4 regions of the Arthrobacter sp. Y3221087 genome follow, and region 1 is predicted to be linked to each of the others. Evidence: riboswitches for the same ligand, from Rfam matches in the RefSeq annotation. Region 1 holds a riboswitch; each other region holds the start of a gene.
What was found. Region 1 has a riboswitch for thiamine pyrophosphate ahead of AC5RUO_RS18430 (ECF transporter S component). Riboswitches for the same ligand answer to the same signal wherever they lie in the genome.

Region 1 (4,194 bases):
GCCCGAAGGGCCGCTTCGAACGGCTTTTCCAGGATCTGCCGGACCTGGATCAGCCCGGCATCCCATTCCCAGTGGTCCGTGACGCCGTCCAGCCCGGAGTAGTGCAGCTCGTACAGGCAGAAAAGGGCCAGCTGGGCATCGTCGTCGCCGATGATGTCCACGGTTTCGGCCAGCCGGTTCGAGGCGAGCTCCCGCAGCCCGGCCAATGATTCGACGGAGCCTCCAGGCGCGCCTGCAAGTACGTTGAACAGCGTGCTGCTGATGGGGCCTCGGGGTTCCGGGATTCGCATGGGTTGCTCCTAGGTCTCGGGTTGTGACCGTGCCGTCTGCGCTGGCGGCCGGTGGGTGTGGTCAGGATTTCCGGCTGTCCGCCGGCGTGGTCCGCGGGGAGAGGAGGACCGCAAGCGTGATCATGGCCAGCCCCAAAATGAGGTGCAGCCAGTTGTCCGCATAGTTTTCCGGGATGAAGTTCGCGGGGGTGTCGTCCCCGATGAGCAGTCCGTACAGCCAGAGGACCAAGTAGATGACGCCGCCGTATATAAGGAAGTTCCGGGCCTGCCGGTGGGTGCGTGCCATGAACACTCCGGCGGCGCCGAAGAGGAGGTGGACAAGATTGTGGAGGACGGACACTTGGAACGTACCCAGCAAAAGGGCCTCTGAACCGGGGCCGGCAAAGTCGAGGGAGCCGTAGTTGCTGGTGATACCCGGAACGAATCCAAGGATGCCGGCGAACAGGAAGATGCCGGCAACAGCCAGCGTGGACCACTGCAGCGCGGTTCGGACGCCCGGTGGGCGGGTGCTGACTGCCATGTCCTGGACTCCTCGTACGCGGTGGAAACAACATAGTAAGCATGATTACTAATAAAAGCTAAGCAGGCTTTGTTTCCCCGCCGGCAGCTGGAAACCCGTCAGGCCAGCCCGGTCCAAGTGTAGGGGTTCGGGTGGTGCCCGCCGCTGCGGCCCTGCTCATACCCCTGCTGCCAGGCCTTGCCGACGGCGGACACCAGCTCGGCCAGCAGGGGATAGTAGGGATGGTCCGGGCCGATGAAGATCATCTCGTCTTCGGCCTTGTCCACCGCCGCCCGGACGGGATTGTCAGCGGGAGTGCCGGTCATGGTGCCCCGTCAGCCCCGGTCGACCGCAACACCTCACGCATGGCCTCCACCACCAGGTCGTGGTCCTGCACCTGCGGCAGCCCGGACACGGTGACGGTGGCCACCGCTCCCACGCCCGTCACATAGACAGGGAAAGACCCGCCATGTGCCGCGTAGCGGGTCTGGTCGAACCAGCCCTCGTCCTCGATCCTGCCTCCGCGCAGCCGCCCGCGCAGCCCCACCAGCAGGGAAGGCACTTCGTACCGTGCGGCTGTCCGTTGCTTCGCGCGGATCCAGTGTTCGTTGTCCGGCGTGGCGCCCGGCAATGCCACATGGAAGAGGACCTGTTCGCCCTTGGTGATGTCGATAGCGATGGGCAGGCCGCGCTCCTTGCCCAGCTCCACCAGGAGGAGGCCAAGGTTGAGCGCATCATCCATGGAGAAGCCCGGAAACTGGAGTTCATGGATTTCACCCTCGACGCGGCCGATGAGGACCTGCAGGGATCCCTCCGGCTGGGCGGAATCGGAGTCTGGATCGAACTCAGTCACATGCGGCGGATTGGCAGTCATGGCCCACAATCTACCCCTGTCCCGGTGTAAACTGGACCACGCCCAACAGGGCAATCCAATGCATTATTCAAGCAAGCAACACATAACGACAGGGGAGCGCCGCCGTCGGGCCCGCATGGCCGGGAACCGCAGGTGGGCGCTGAGAGTGCGGACAGCCGCAGACCCTCGAACCTGATCCGGTTAGTACCGGCGCAAGGGAGTCGAGTTCTCGAAGTCCGGCAGCGGCGAAGTGCCGTCTGCCGTGCTTTCCCCTCCTGTTTCCCAGGAGGATTTTTTTCATGAGCACTGCAGCAATCAAGAAGACCACCAGCAAGTCCTGGCGCGTCGTGGACATCGTGGTGGCGGCCCTGATCGCTATCGCCGGCGGCGTGATTTTCTGGGCCTGGTCCCAGGGCGCGGCCGCGGTATCCGGCCCGATGAACGCCGTCTACCCGCCCCTCACCGGCCTGATCGCCGGCGGCTGGATGATCCCGGCAGTGCTGGGCATGCTGATCATCCGCAAGCCCGGCGCTGCGCTGTTCTGCGAGACCGTGGCAGCCACCGGTGAGCTCCTGATGGGCTCACAGTACGGCGCGTCCGTGCTGTTCTCCGGCTTCGTCCAGGGCCTGGGCGCCGAAATCATCTTCGCGATTTTCGTCTACAAGAAGTTCAACCTGCCGGTGTCGCTGCTGGCCGGTGCTGCCGCGGGCCTGTTCTGCGGCCTGAACGATTCCTTCGCGCCGTGGGGCTGGAACATCGCGTACTCCGGCGGTGACAAGCTGGCCTACATCATCTTCACCGCCATCTCCGGCGCGATCATCGCCGGTGCCCTGTCCTGGATCGCCACCCGCGGCCTGGCCAGGACCGGGGTCCTGAGCTCCTTCGCTTCCCGCAAGGCAGCAACGGAGCCTGTCTTCTCCTGATGCAGGCACCTACCCACCACGGCACGGCCGGGGCGGTGCGGCCGGCCGCAGTCACGGCGCGTGGCTGGGGCTGGCGGCATGCAGGGCGTGCCAAGCCCGCCGTCCACGCCCTTGACCTGGACATCTCACCGGGGGAGCGCGTCCTGCTGCTCGGACCCTCGGGCGCCGGCAAGTCCACGCTGCTGCACGCCCTCGCCGGGGTCCTGGGCGATGTGAACGACGACGGCGAGGCCGGCGACTCCGACGAGTCAGGTTCACTGCTCGTCGACGGCGGGTCCCCCCGGGGGCAGCGCGGACGGGCCGGACTGATGCAGCAGGACCCCGAAACCCAGGTGGTCCTCTCCAGGGTCGGGGACGACGTCGCGTTCGGCGCGGAGAACCTCGCCGTCCCCCGCGACGCCATCTGGACCCGAGTGCACGAGGCGCTCGCCGACGTCGGGCTGTCCCACCTGCCGCTGGACCATCCGACGTCGGCGCTGTCCGGCGGGCAGAAACAGCGGCTTGCGCTGGCAGGCATCCTGGCGATGCGGCCCGGGCTGATCCTGCTGGACGAACCCACCGCCAACCTCGATCCGGCCGGGGTGCTGGAGGTCCGGGACGCCGTGGCTCGCTGCCTGGACAAGACCGGTGCCACGCTGGTGGTGGTGGAGCACCGGGTGTCGGTGTGGAAGGACCTGGTGGACCGGATCGTGGTCCTGCAACCAGGCTCAGCCGCCGATTCTGGCGTCCTCCTGGAAGGTCCGCCGGACCGGGTCCTGGACGAGGCCCGCACCATGCTGGCCGCCGCAGGGGTGTGGGTGCCCGGCTACGTGCCGGCCACCCGTCCCCGCACAGACGCCACCTGTCCGGGCGCGGGAGACCTGATGCTGGCCGCGGAGAAAGTGGCTGTCTCCCGGGAACGCCCGCGCCGCAGCGGATTCCGGAAAATCCAGCCGCTTCCGGTGCAGGAGGACATCACCGCGCAGGTACGGGCCGGGCAGGCGCTTGCCATCACCGGGCCCAACGGTGCCGGTAAGTCCACCTTTGCACTGACCCTCGCGGGGCTGCTGGAGCCGGTTGCGGGCAAGATCTCGGCAACAACCCGCCTCAGCCGGGGCGCGGGAATCGACCCCTTCAGGTGGAGGGCCGAGCAACTGATCGAGCGGATAGGCACGGTGTTCCAGGAGCCGGAACACCAGTTTGTCACCGGCAGGGTGCATGATGAGCTGCTGTTTGGCCCGCACCATCTGGGCCACGGCGAGGACCGCGTTGACGAGCTGCTGGAGCGGCTGAGGCTCACGCCCCTGGTGGATGCCAATCCCTACACCCTCTCGGGCGGGGAGAAGCGGCGGCTCTCGGTGGCAACCGTCCTGGCGGCCAGCCCGCAGGTCCTGGTCCTGGATGAGCCCACATTCGGCCAGGACGCCAACACCTGGGCTGAGCTGGCGTCCTTCCTCTCCGAGCTCCTGGACTCCGGCACCGCCGTGGTGTCCGTGACCCACGACGCCGAGTTCACCGCCGCCCTGGGCGGAACCGAGCTGAAGTTGGCCGCGGCGGAAAAGGTAGCCCTGTGAGGCAGGAACTGCACCTGCGCGGCAACAACGCCCTGCTGACCCGCGCCAATCCGCTCAGCAAGCTGGCCGCCGTCCT
Region 2 (4,194 bases), on a different contig from region 1:
TGCTCCTTCCCGGCATCCATGATCCCGTCATGTGTGGTCGTGGGAAACGCTGTATCAGGATGGTTTTACCTACCGTTTTGGACGGCTTGCAGTCGGTGGTGCCTGCACCCCGTTACAGGAACTCGGCTCGTCCTTCCAAGGGTGATGACGCCAGTGCATGCTCGCGGCGGGGTATGCGGCCGCCGCGGTTCGCCAGCCTTCCAGAGAGGACTGCGTGTTTAAATGCGGTGGCCATGCGCACCGGATTCTGTGCCCGGGTGACAGCTGTAGCCAGCAGGACAGCGTCACACCCCAGTTCCATTGCAAAGGCCGCGTCCGAGGCGGTTCCGATGCCAGCGTCGAGCACGACGGGCACGGAAGCGCGGGACACAATCAGCTCGATGTTGTGCGGGCTCGGGATGCCCAGGCCCGTGCCGATGGGTGAGCCAAGGGGCATAACGGTGGAGGCTCCCAGATGCTCGAGCCGTAGGGCCAGGACCGGATCATCGTTGGTGTACGCGAATACCTTGAAGCCGCGGTTGACCAATTGCTCCGTGGCATCGACCAGTTCCACGGCATCGGGCAACAGGGTGTGCTCGTCAGCTATCACCTCGAGCTTGCCCAGTCGGTTTCCAATGCTTCGCGCGCCATTTCGGCGGTGAGCACCGCATCTTTTGCCGTGAAGCAGCCTGCGGTGTTGGGCAGCACCCGGATCTTGTGGTCGAGCAGGAGTTGGAATAAGGAACCGGCCTCCGACGGCGAATAGCGCCGCATGGCGACGGTGGTCAGCTCGGTCCCAGAAGCAACGAGGGCGCTTCCGAGTCCGTCCAGGCTGGGGGCTCCGCCAATGCCCATAATGAGCCGCGAAGTTATTTCGACTCCGTCAATGATCAACGGATCGCTGTCCACGCACATTTCGGTGGTGATGGTCATCAGCTAACCTTTCAGGCCTCAGGAGAGGACGGACTCCGTGGCTGCCTTGCGCGAGGCAAAGGAGCTCAGGACCCCGGTCTTCGCCAGGCCACGGGTCGCGATCCATGACAGGGCACCGGCGATGACCGCGCCGGAAATCGCGGTGAAGATGATGTAGGCAAGCTTGTCACCGCCGGAGTACGCAATGTTCCAGCCCCACGGCGCGAAGGAATCGTTCAGGCCGCAGAACAGGCCCGCGGCAGCACCGGCCAGCAGCGACACCGGCAGGTTGAACTTCTTGTAAACGATGATCGCGAAGATGATTTCAGCGCCCAGGCCCTGGACCAAGCCTGAGAACAGCACCGAGGCGCCGTACTGCGAGCCCATCAGGAGCTCACCGGTGGCTGCCACGGTCTCGCAGAACAATGCCGCGCCGGGCTTGCGGATGATCAGCATGCCCAGCACTGCCGGGATCATCCAGCCGCCGGCGATCAGGCCGGTCAGGGGCGGGTAAACCGCGTTCATGGGCCCGGAGACCGCGGCCGCGCCCTGGGACCAGGCCCAGAAAATCACGCCGCCGGCGATGGCGATCAGGGCCGCCACCACGATGTCCACGACGCGCCAGGACTTGCTGGTGGTCTTCTTGATTGCTGCAGTGCTCATGAAAAAATCCTCCTGGGAAACAGGAGGGGAAAGCACGGCACGCGGCTACTGCCGTTACCGGACTTCGAGAACTCGACTCCCTTGCGCCGGTACTAGCCGGATCAGGTTCGAGGGTCTGCGGCTGTCCGCACTCTCAGCGCCCACCTGCGGTCCCCGGCCATGGCCAGTGCCGGATGGCGGCGCTCCCCTGTCGTTGTATGAATGGCTACAAACTGTAAGGCCTGGCACGTGTCCAGGCCTTACAGTTTCCCTGGGTCAGGGCGTGAAAATGACGAAGAATTTTCTGATGCGCTCCTGGATTTCCCAGGTGCCCTTCCAACCGATGGGGAAGATAGCTGCGGTTCCGGCCTCTACGGTAGTCGGCTCTCCGCCATCCTCGGTAACCACCATGCGGCCTTCAAGGACGTAGATCGACTCGCCGCGCTCCAGAAACTCCCATCGTGAAAGGCCTGGGTCAGCTTCCCAGACTCCGGAGAGGATCCGGGAATCATCGCTGGTAAAGGGGATAGTGATCCGCGTCGGAATCTCGTCGCCCAGCACTTCGGCCAGGGGTGGACCGAGCGGTGCTTCGTCCAGCTTCCCCTGGAAGAGGGCGGTCGGCTCGAAAGTTATGCTCATGTGAATCTTCCTTTCTGGGTTGCTCCCCCGGGACGGGAGAGTCGGTGTTGGGATCCCCGACTGGTCTAAGCAGCGGGAGAACTTTCCGGGATGGCTGGCGGCAGGGTTGACGACAACCTTGGCCCGGGGTTTTGTTGGTGGGGGTTATTCGACGATCTCGCCCGTGGTTTCGAAGGTAGCGATTTTGCCGATGCGGCGCTCATGGCGTTCGGCATTAGTAAATGGTTCTGCCAGGAATGCTTTGACCAGTTCCGTGGCCTCTTCGACGCTGTGCTGCCTGCCTCCGACGGCGACCACGTTGGCATCGTTGTGTTGGCGGGCGAGCCTGGCTGTGTCGAGGTTCCACGCGAGGGCTGCCCGGACTCCCTTGACCTTGTTTGCGGCGATTTGCTCGCCGTTGCCGGAGCCGCCCAGCACGATTCCGAGCGCGTCCATGCCTGCCGCCCGGTCGGCCACGACGGCGGCGGCGGCGTTGATGCAGAATGCGGGGTAGTCGTCCTCGGCGTCGTAGGCGGCCGGTCCGTGGTCCACCATCTCGTAGCCGCTGGCTGCGAGCGAGGTGATCAGATGGGAGCTGAGCTCCATGCCGGCGTGGTCGGTTGCGATGTGAACGCGCATTATGGGTCCTTCAAGATTGGTAACGGTGATGGGGCGGCCTGCTGCTATGCGAAGGCAAGCTGGCCGTTCGCGCGCAGCGACTCGATTGCCTCAGCAGGGGAAGGTTTGCCGTACACGGCCGAGCCCGCGACAAAGACGTTGGCGCCGGCCTCGGCGGCACGGGTGATGGTTTCTTCCGTGATGCCGCCGTCCACCTGGATGGCTACGTTCACCCCTGAACCGTCGACGGCGGCGCGAGCCCGGCGGATCTTGGGCAGCATCACGTCCAAAAAGGCCTGGCCGCCAAAGCCCGGTTCAACGGTCATGATCAGCAGCATGTCCAGTTCGGAAAGCATGTCCAGGTACGGTTCCACCGGCGTGGCAGGGCGCAGGGCCATGCCGGCCTTCGAGCCCCGGGCGCGAAGCTCACGGGCAAGCTTGATCGGTGCAACCGATGCTTCAACATGGAAGGTGACCGAGGCAATCCCGGCGTCAGCGAACTGGGGGGCCCAGGTGTCAGCATTGGAAATCATCAGATGGGCATCCAGCGGCACAGGACTGACCTTCTGGATCCTTTCCACGACAGGCAGGCCGATGGTCAGGTTCGGGACGAAGTGGTTGTCCATAACGTCCACGTGGACAGCATCGGCATTGCTGATGCGGGCAAGCTCTGCTTCGAGGTTGACGAAGTCGGCCGACAGGATGCTGGGATTGATACAGCAATTTAGGGGTGGCTTGGACATGGTGTCCGCCTTTCTGATCTGCGGCCACTGCGCGGGACCCCTATGGGTCCCGCGCAGGGCGCACTCAATGGTTCAGGATGCCTTCCGGGCGCTGGAGAGCGCGCCCTCAACATCGGCCAGCAGTTCCTTCCAGCTGGCCACGAACTTGTCCAGACCTTCGGATTCCAGGAGAGTGACGACGTCGTTGTAGGAGACGCCGAGGCGCTCGATGGCGGTGAGCACACCTTGTGCTTCCTCGTATGTGCCGGTGATCGTGTCGCCGGTGATCACGCCGTGGTCGAAAGTGGCGTCCAGCGTTTTCTCGGGCATGGTGTTTACCACGTCGACGGCGGCGAGTTCGGTGACGTAGAGGGTGTCCGAGTAAGCGGGGTCCTTCACACCGGTGGAGGCCCATAGCGGCCGCTGCCGGCGGGCGCCGGCTTGAGCCAGGACTGCCCAGCGTTCAGTGGCAAACAGCTCCTCGTAGACCTGGTAAGCCAAGCGGGCGTTGGCGACGCCTGCCTTGCCCTTGAGCGCCCTGGCTTCGTCGGTGCCGATGGCGTCGAGGCGCTTGTCGATCTCGGTATCCACACGCGAAACGAAGAAGGACGCCACCGAATGGATCTTCGAGAGGTCGTGGCCGTTCTCCTTGGCCTGTTTCAGGCCGGCCTGGAAGGCGTTGATGACGGCACGGTAGCGCTCC
Region 3 (4,194 bases), on a different contig from region 1:
GTCTCCGACGGAAACCTTCTCTTGGCGGCCGCCTGCGCGGACAATCGCGTACACCACTTGGGAACTCACTTCTCTCGACGTTTCTAACTAAATTTGCGTGCGGAACCGGCTCTAACAGGCTGGCTTCTCGCTGTGCCTCAACGCCGTGGGGTCATAACCCAAGTGTTGGCGTAAGCACCGAAGAACTAGACTACGCTAATTTTGTCTTCGGCCGCAAATGAGGCTGGCTCCTGCGCGCCGGCTGTGATAGGAACCACAGGCCGGCCGGACGGCGGGGCCGCGCACCAACCATGGTACCGGCGGGACGGGCGCCACAGGCTCAGGCGTGCAGCCGCGGCGCGTCGAAAAAGTCCACTTCCAGGCGGCAGGACTGCTTGAAGGCCGTGACCATGGCTGCCCGCTCGGCGTCCGAGCCGCTCCGCCCGGCCGCATCCACAATGGCAATGGCCTTCCGGGTCGCTTCGGCGAAGTCCTCGTCAGCGTACGTCCGGAGCCACTCCGCGTAGGGGTGGCCTGCCGGTTCGCCCGCGGCGAGGAACTGGGCGTGGAGGGTCCTGCCCACCTCTGCATACAGCCAGAAGCACGGCAGGACAGCCGCGGCAAGCACCGCATAACTGCCCGACGCCGAGGCCGCCATGAGGTGGTCGACGTAGGACTTTGTTACGGAGCCAAGTTCGGCCTGGACGGGACGCGAGCTGAGCCAGGACCGGTGCAGCTCGGACTCAACCTCCAGGCACTGCTGCGCGGATCCGGCCCAGAACAGCTGCTCCGCCTCCGTGGGGGCCAGGGCGCTTGCCCGTGCCAGCACGCGGGAGTAGCCGTTCAGGTAGATGGCATCCTGGGCCAGGTAATAGGCAAACTCCTTTTCCGGCAGGCTGCCCGAGACCAGGCCGCGGATGAAGTCCAGGCTGTAGATGGCGTCCAGGTCCGCTTCAGCTTCAGTCCGGAGCAGGGCTTCGAATGACCCCGGCTGCGGAACGGCCCGCAGGTGGTGGAAGTGGTGCACGGGCCCGTTGCCGGCCCCTACCTCAAGCCGGGCGGAGTCCGCGAGCGCCCCCGCCAGCCAGGGCTTCACTTCCCGCAGCGACGCCTCCCAGTCCCCCCGCCGCGCCTGCACCGTGGCCATTGCAGAGGACAGCGAGCACCCCGTTCCGTGGCTGTTCCTGGTGGCCACCCGCTCCCCCGGTACCTCGATGACCTCCGCCCGCAGCAGGCCGGTGGTGTTCACCAGTGCGTCCGGGCATTGCGCATCTGGCAGGTGGCCGCCCTTCACCAGCACGGTTGCTCCGGTGGCATCGGCCAGCTTCCGCCCTTGCTCCAGGGCCCCGGCCCAGGAATCCCGGGGTTCTTCGCCCACGAGCATGGCAAGTTCGGCCAGGTTCGGGGTGATGAGGTGGGCCAGCGGCAGCAGATCGCGGAGCGCCGCCTCGGCGGATTCCTGAAGCAACCGGTCACCGCTGGTGGCCACCATTACCGGGTCGAGGACCACGACGGCGGGACGCACCTTCTCCAGCCAGGTCCGGACTGTGGCGATTACTCCGGCGTCGCCCAGCATGCCGATTTTGACGGCATCGATGCTGATGTCGTCACTGATGGCATCCAGCTGGCAGGCGAGGAATGACGCGGGCGGCAGGTGGACGGCAGCCACGCCGCGGGTGTTCTGCGCGGTGAGGGCGGCGATGGCAGCCATGCCGTAGCCGCCGTGCGCCGCAATGCTTTTCAGGTCCGCCTGGATGCCGGCGCCGCCGGACGGGTCCGAACCGGCAATGGACAGGACGCGCGGCACGTCCCGGCGCAGCGCTGGCTGGCCGGGCGCGGCCTGGACGGTTGCATCCGGGACGGCGCCGGGCTGGGAAGTTTCCGCGGGCATAAAGAGGGTCGAAGACAAAGGACATCCCTTCGCCGGTACTAGCCGGACAGGTTCAACGGGTCTGGATCTCAGCCGGCCCTTCGCGCGGCACCCCGTGTCGGTTACCCAGCCTAGCCGCTGACCTGGGAGCCGGGAAAAGTGACAGCCACCGCACGCAGGAAGTCCCCGCCTTATGGGCCGTTCCCCCCGGAATACGGAGGGGAACGGCCCATAAGGCGGGGACTTCCCGGGTCACACAGTGGCCCTGCCTGGGCTTAGAGCTCAGAGGCAGGAACCCCGACGCCCAGGATGATGGGCGCCTCGGCGGGCTTGGGCGCGCCTTCCTTGCGTTCCTGTGAGGCCGATCCGGTTTCCGGGGCCTTGGCAGCATGGCTGTGTCCGGCGCTGGGTGCCGGAACGTTCTCGTGCTGCTGCACGCTGGTTTCGTTGGCTGCACCCTGGGCGCGGCTGGCGCTGCGGTTGCGCCGCGGCCGGCGCTGGCGGGACTGGTCCACCGTGTGGTCAGACCAGTCCTTCTCCGCTTCTGCAGGAACCGGCTGCTCCGCCTCGCCAGGGCTGGCCTCGGGTTGCCTGGCTTCCGGTTCTTCCGCGGGGGTTTCGGCGGCAGGCGCCGTTTCGCCCAGGTGGGCGAAGGCTTCCGCGAGCCTGTCCAGGGTGAGGGCAGGGCGGGGCGGCTGCTCTTCCGCGTGCTCCACGAAGGGCAGGGCAACCTTCTCGCCGCCGAAGGTCAGGACAGCCGCAGGCCGTGGCGGGGTACCGGCGTCGTGCTTCTCTTCCACGGCAGGCGCCGCGGGCTGGGCCGACTGGGCCTGCCTCGCCGCCGCGACCTCGTCGTCATGCAGGTGCGCCGCATGCGCAGCCGCCGCGATGTTGGCAAGGGCCAGCCTGGTGGCTTCAGCCTTGGCGTGGCGCTCGGCGTCGGCCGGGTCCGGGTGGACGGTGTGGACATGCACAGCGGGCGCCGGCGCAACATCGGGCTGCTGGCCGCCGCGTCCGCGCCGCCGCTTGCGGTCCGGGCGTCCCCCGGGCTGGCTGCTGTCGGTCCGCTGGCCCTCGTTCCGGTGGCTTTCGGCACGGGCGTCAGGCCGGCTGTCGGTGCGCTGCACGTGGTGCTCGGCAGCAACGATGTTGGCGCGGCGGTGCTCCACGGGGTCGTCGTGGGTGACGACGCCGCGTCCGGCGCAGGCCTCGCACTGCTCGCCAAAGACCTCCAGGAGCCCGGTGCCCATGCGCTTCCGGGTCATCTGGACCAGGCCCAGGGACGTGACTTCGGCAACCTGGTGCTTGGTGCGGTCGCGGCCCAGGCATTCCACCAGGCGGCGCAAGACCAGGTCCCGGTTCGATTCCAGGACCATGTCGATGAAGTCGATGACGATGATGCCGCCGATGTCCCGGAGGCGGAGCTGGCGCACCACTTCCTCGGCTGCTTCGAGGTTGTTCTTGGTGACGGTTTCCTCAAGGTTGCCGCCGCTGCCCGTGAACTTGCCCGTATTGACGTCCACCACGGTCATGGCTTCGGTGCGGTCGATCACCAGGGAACCGCCGGACGGCAGGAAGACCTTCCGTTCCAGGGCCTTGTGGATTTGCTCGTCGATTCGCCAGGCGGCGAAGATGTCCTGGTCCTTGATCCACTTCTCAAGGCGGCCCACCAGGTCCGGGGCAACGTAGGTGACGTAGGCCTCGATGGTGTCCCAAGCCTCTTCACCGGACACAATCAGCTTGGAGAAGTCCTCGTTGAAGACGTCGCGCACAACCTTGATGGTGAGGTCCGGTTCGCCGTACAGCAGTTCGGGAGCCAGGACCTTGGTAGAGGTGGACTGGCTTTCGATGCCTTCCCACTGGGCGCGGAGCCGGTTGATGTCGTGCGTCAGCTCTTCCTCGGACGCCCCTTCGGCCGCGGTGCGCACAATGACGCCGGCCTGCTCCGGGAGGCGGTCCTTGAGGATGCGCTTAAGCCGGTTGCGTTCGACGTCGGGCAGCTTGCGTGAGATGCCAGTCATGGACCCGCCGGGAACGTACACAAGGTAACGGCCGGGCAGCGAGATCTGGCTGGTCAGGCGTGCGCCCTTGTGGCCGACCGGGTCCTTGGTGACCTGGACCAGGACGGTGTCGCCTGACTTAAGGGCGTTTTCGATGCGGCGCTGCTTGCCTTCGAGGTTGACGGCCTCCCAGTTGACCTCGCCGGCATACAGGACGGCGTTGCGACCGCGCCCGATGTCAACGAATGCTGCCTCCATGGAGGGCAGCACGTTCTGGACCTTGCCCAGGTAGACGTTGCCGATCAGCGAGTCCTGCTGGGTCTTGGAGACGAAGTGCTCGGCGAG
Region 4 (4,194 bases), on a different contig from region 1:
CGCTGGCAGCGTCTCGTCATGGAAGGCCTCGGCGGTCACCGGATCCAGTGACAGGGCGAACTGGTCGCGCCAGCGGAATTCAAAGCGTGCCTTGGACAGGGCGTCATCGCGTTCGTGCGCGCCGGGGTGGCCCTTGGCCAGGTCCGCAGCGTGCGCTGCGATTTTGTAGGTGATGACCCCCGTCTTGACGTCGTCCTTGTTGGGCAGGCCGAGGTGTTCCTTCGGTGTCACGTAGCAGAGCATCGCCGTGCCGTAGCGGGCGATTTCCGTAGCGCCGATGGCTGAGGTGATGTGGTCGTAGCCGGGTGCCACGTCGGTAACCAGGGGACCCAGGGTGTAGAAGGGCGCACCCTTGCACAGCTCCTGCTGGCGCTCCACGTTTTCACGGACCAGGTGGAAGGGGATGTGCCCGGGACCTTCCACCATCACCTGGACGTCGTATTCCCAGGCCCGCAGGGTGAGTTCCGCGAGCGTGTCCAGCTCCGCGAACTGGGCGGCGTCGTTCGCGTCCGCCGTGGCGCCCGGCCGCAGCCCGTCCCCAAGGGAAAACGCGACGTCGTATTTGGCGAAGATTTCACACAGCTCGTCGAAGTGCGTGTAGAGGAAATTCTCCTGGTGGTGGGCCAGGCACCAGCCGGCCATGATGGAGCCGCCGCGCGACACGATGCCCGTGACCCGGTTTGCTGTCAGCGGCACGTAGCGCAGGAGGACGCCGGCGTGCACCGTCATGTAGTCCACGCCCTGCTCGCACTGCTCAATGACGGTGTCGCGGAAGATCTCCCAGGTCAGCTTGTGGGCTTCGCCATTGACCTTCTCCAGCGCCTGGTAGATGGGCACGGTACCGATCGGCACGGGGGAGTTCCGGATGATCCATTCCCGCGTGGTGTGGATGTCATCGCCGGTGGAGAGGTCCATCACGGTGTCCGCGCCCCACTGCGTGGCCCACTGCAGCTTGTCCACCTCTTCCGCGATGGAACTGGTGACAGCGGAGTTGCCGATGTTGGCGTTAATCTTCACCAGGAATGCCTTGCCGATGATCATCGGCTCCGACTCGGGGTGGTTGATGTTGCTGGGGATGATGGCGCGGCCCGCCGCCAGCTCGCTGCGGACCAGCTCCACGTCGCAGTTTTCGCGCAGGGCCACGAAGCGCATCTCAGGGGTGATGATGCCCTGCCTGGCATAGTGCATCTGGGTCACGGTCCGTCCCACGACGGCGCGGCGGGGCACCGGCTGCGCGCCCTTCCACTCGGCTGACGCGGCGCCGCGGCGGACAGCCGAGCGGCCGTCGTCGAGCAGGTTCCTGCCCCTGCCGCTGTACGCCTCGGTGTCTCCCCTCTCCGCGATCCATGCTGCCCGGAAAGGCGGCAGCCCCATTACCGGATCACTGCCCGGTCCGGCGGTCCGGTAGGTGCGGAAGGGCGGGTTCGCCTCTCCATTGGGGGACGGTTCCAGGGAGATTTCCGTCACCGGGACCCGGATGCCGGATTCGCCATCTTCGATGAAGGCCAGCGCATGCGATGCCAGTGACCGGGTGGCAGGTGCCCCTGGCTTTCCGTCCGGCAGTGCGCTCCCGGACTGGTTTTGGGCAGGGCTCCGCTGTTCATTTGGTGTACTCAAGGAATACTCACTTCCTTCGCCGGCATTACCCGGACAGGTTCGACGGTCGCAGGCTGCCTCAGCCCGATCTCAGCCCCTGCAGGGGCCCCCGTGTGGTCAGGAACGAAGCTACCACAGCCGCTTCGCAGATCCTTGCCACGACTGCCGGTGCTAGCATGACTGGCGGCGAAAAGGGAGTCCGATGCCGGAAATCATAGAATTCAGCGGCCCTGTGCTGACCGGGCCGGCCAGCGAACACCGGGGCCTGTGGTCCGTGGACGGGGTGCTGACGTTTATCCGCCCGCAGCAGGCTCCGGACCGGGTGCTGGACGGGTGGGTGCTGCCCGGCCTGGTGGATGCCCACTGCCATATCGGGCTGGGGCCGGAGGGTCCGGTGGATTCCGACGCCGCGGCGGGCCAGGCCCGGGCGGACCTGGCTGCCGGAACGCTGCTGGTGCGTGATGCCGGCTCACCGGCCGACACCCGGTGGATGCAGGGCGGCCGGGACTTCCCGGTGCTGATCCGGGCCGGACGCCATGTGGCCCGCACACGCCGGTACCTCCGCGGCTTCGCGGACGAGGTGGAACCGGAGGACCTGGTGGAGGCCGTGCGCAAACAGGCCCGCGACGGCGACGGCTGGGTCAAGCTCGTCGGGGACTGGATCGACCGCGGAGCCGGCGACCTGGCACCCTCGTTTCCGGCCGGCGTCGTCCGTGACGCCGTCCGGGCCGCCCATGACGAGGGCGCCCGCGTTACTGCGCACTGCTTCGCCGAAGACACCCTTGACCAGATGCTGGATGCGGGCATTGACTGCATCGAGCACGCCACCGGGCTCCTGCCGCGGCACCTTCCCCGTTTTGCGGAACAGGGCGTGCCCATCGTCCCTACCCTGGTCAACATCGCCACGTTCCCCGACATTGCTGCGCAGGCACAGCACAAATTCCCGCGCTACGCGGCGCACATGATGGCCCTGTGGGAGCGGCGCCTGGAGCGGGTGGGTGAGGCTTACGACGCCGGCGTGAGGATTTACGCAGGTACCGACGCCGGCAGCGTCATCAGGCACGGCAGGATCGCCGACGAGATCCTTGCCCTGCACCAGGCAGGCCTGCCCATGGCGGCTGCGCTGGACGCTGCCTGCTGGGCGGCGCGGGAGTGGCTCGGAGCCGACGGCGTGGCTGAGGGGGCGCGTGCCGACGTCGTTCTCTGCCGGGAGGATCCGCGCACCCGGCCGGAAGCTGTCCGGGATCTTTCCCACGTGGTGCTGGGAGGCCGCATCATCACCCGCGGACCATAGAAAAGTACTTGGAATAAATTGAAGGTTCAAGTAATTTTAACTGTGACAGGCCGTTCCCTCAGTTCGGCCCCAGCACAGGGAGCACTCAATGACCGCAGAAGCCACCAGCCAGGATCTTCTTCCCGCCGACCTCACCATGGGCACCGTGATGCTCAAGGTCGGTGACATGAAGGTCATGACCGACTACTACCAGCGCGCCCTCGGCCTCGACGTCGTCGCCGAGCAGGACGGCGGCCTCTACCTCGGCCGCCGCCAGAAGCCGCTTGTCCACCTGGCACCCGCTCCCGGACTGAACCTTCCGGGCAGGGGGGAGGCCGGCCTCTTCCATACCGCGCTGTTGTTCGAGGACCAGGCCTCCCTTGCTGCAACCATCGCCACCGCCGCCCGCTTCGACCCGCATTCGTTCACCGGCAGCGCCGACCACCTCGTCAGCGAGGCCTTCTATTTCAATGACCCGGAAGGCAACGGCATTGAGCTGTACTGGGACCGGCCGCGCAGCAACTGGTCCTGGAACGGGACGGACGTGGTGATGGACAGCCTGGCACTGCCGCCGCAGCGTTACCTCGAGCAGCACCTCACGGAGGAATCCCTGGAAGCGCAGCACTCCACCGCGGCCGGCGTCGGCCACGTCCACCTCCAGGTGGGCGACGTGCAGTCCGCCCGCAACTTCTACGTTGGCATCCTCGGCTTCGAGAAGACCGCGGGGTGGCACGGGCAGGCCCTCTTTGTCTCTGCAGGCCGGTACCACCACCACATGGCCATGAACGTCTGGAACAGCCGGGGCGCCGGGCCCCGGAAGGACACGCTGGGCCTGGGTGAGGTGCTCATCGAAGTGCCCAACGGTGACGACGTCGGCGCGCTGGCTGACCGCCTGAAAGTCGCCGGGGTTCCGTCCCGCCACACCGGGGCCGAGCTGCGGTTCGAGGACCCGTGGCGCAACAACATCCGGGTGGCAGTACGCTGACGCCGGTGCCCCCGTACTAGGCTGAAACCGAAAGGCCGGTGCGGGTGACCGCCCCGTCCGCCGCATTTTCGACGGAAGGTTACCCCAATGGGCTTCACCGAGATCTTTGTCGCCACCCATGATGCAGCGCTCAAGCGCGCCGGTCTTTTGGACGAAGGCGGGGGAGCCCCCGCCGGCCAGGGGGTCCGCATCCCGGACATCACCGACTACGAGGTGGAACAGCTCGGGGACCTGGCCGGTACGGCCGTACACGCCGGGGGAGCAGACTACGAGCTGACCATGGTCGATGTCACCAGCGATTCCCTTCTTGCCGTGCCCCCGGCCATGGTCCGGGCGCTGG

Region 2: it holds a riboswitch for thiamine pyrophosphate, as region 1 does, so the genes downstream of both, AC5RUO_RS00055 (ECF transporter S component) here and AC5RUO_RS18430 (ECF transporter S component) in region 1, are expected to answer to the same signal.
Region 3: it holds a riboswitch for thiamine pyrophosphate, as region 1 does, so the genes downstream of both, thiD (bifunctional hydroxymethylpyrimidine kinase/phosphomethylpyrimidine kinase) here and AC5RUO_RS18430 (ECF transporter S component) in region 1, are expected to answer to the same signal.
Region 4: it holds a riboswitch for thiamine pyrophosphate, as region 1 does, so the genes downstream of both, thiC (phosphomethylpyrimidine synthase ThiC) here and AC5RUO_RS18430 (ECF transporter S component) in region 1, are expected to answer to the same signal.

What each region holds. Positions count from the first base shown of each region.
Region 1 is NZ_JBNHFE010000009.1:53,693-57,886, reverse strand. Features, by position in the region: gene AC5RUO_RS18450 (iron-containing redox enzyme family protein) at 1-290, opposite strand, end outside; gene AC5RUO_RS18445 (DUF4383 domain-containing protein) at 352-810, opposite strand; gene AC5RUO_RS18440 (hypothetical protein) at 909-1,115, opposite strand; gene AC5RUO_RS18435 (heme-degrading domain-containing protein) at 1,112-1,663, opposite strand; TPP riboswitch at 1,744-1,879, shown strand; gene AC5RUO_RS18430 (ECF transporter S component) at 1,942-2,565, shown strand; gene AC5RUO_RS18425 (ABC transporter ATP-binding protein) at 2,565-4,118, shown strand; gene AC5RUO_RS18420 (energy-coupling factor transporter transmembrane component T family protein) at 4,115-4,194, shown strand, end outside.
Region 2 is NZ_JBNHFE010000001.1:8,716-12,909, reverse strand. Features, by position in the region: partial or broken gene AC5RUO_RS00060 (thiazole synthase) at 113-912, opposite strand; gene AC5RUO_RS00055 (ECF transporter S component) at 931-1,554, opposite strand; TPP riboswitch at 1,615-1,753, opposite strand; gene AC5RUO_RS00050 (cupin domain-containing protein) at 1,810-2,172, opposite strand; gene AC5RUO_RS00045 (ribose-5-phosphate isomerase) at 2,317-2,790, opposite strand; gene rpe (ribulose-phosphate 3-epimerase) at 2,835-3,512, opposite strand; gene tal (transaldolase) at 3,585-4,194, opposite strand, start outside.
Region 3 is NZ_JBNHFE010000001.1:1,611,779-1,615,972, reverse strand. Features, by position in the region: gene rplU (50S ribosomal protein L21) at 1-57, opposite strand, end outside; gene thiD (bifunctional hydroxymethylpyrimidine kinase/phosphomethylpyrimidine kinase) at 320-1,870, opposite strand; TPP riboswitch at 1,878-1,975, opposite strand; gene AC5RUO_RS07655 (Rne/Rng family ribonuclease) at 2,125-4,194, opposite strand, start outside.
Region 4 is NZ_JBNHFE010000001.1:1,527,300-1,531,493, forward strand. Features, by position in the region: gene thiC (phosphomethylpyrimidine synthase ThiC) at 1-1,617, opposite strand, end outside; TPP riboswitch at 1,612-1,719, opposite strand; gene AC5RUO_RS07225 (amidohydrolase family protein) at 1,799-2,890, shown strand; gene AC5RUO_RS07230 (VOC family protein) at 2,979-3,854, shown strand; gene AC5RUO_RS07235 (hypothetical protein) at 3,942-4,194, shown strand, end outside.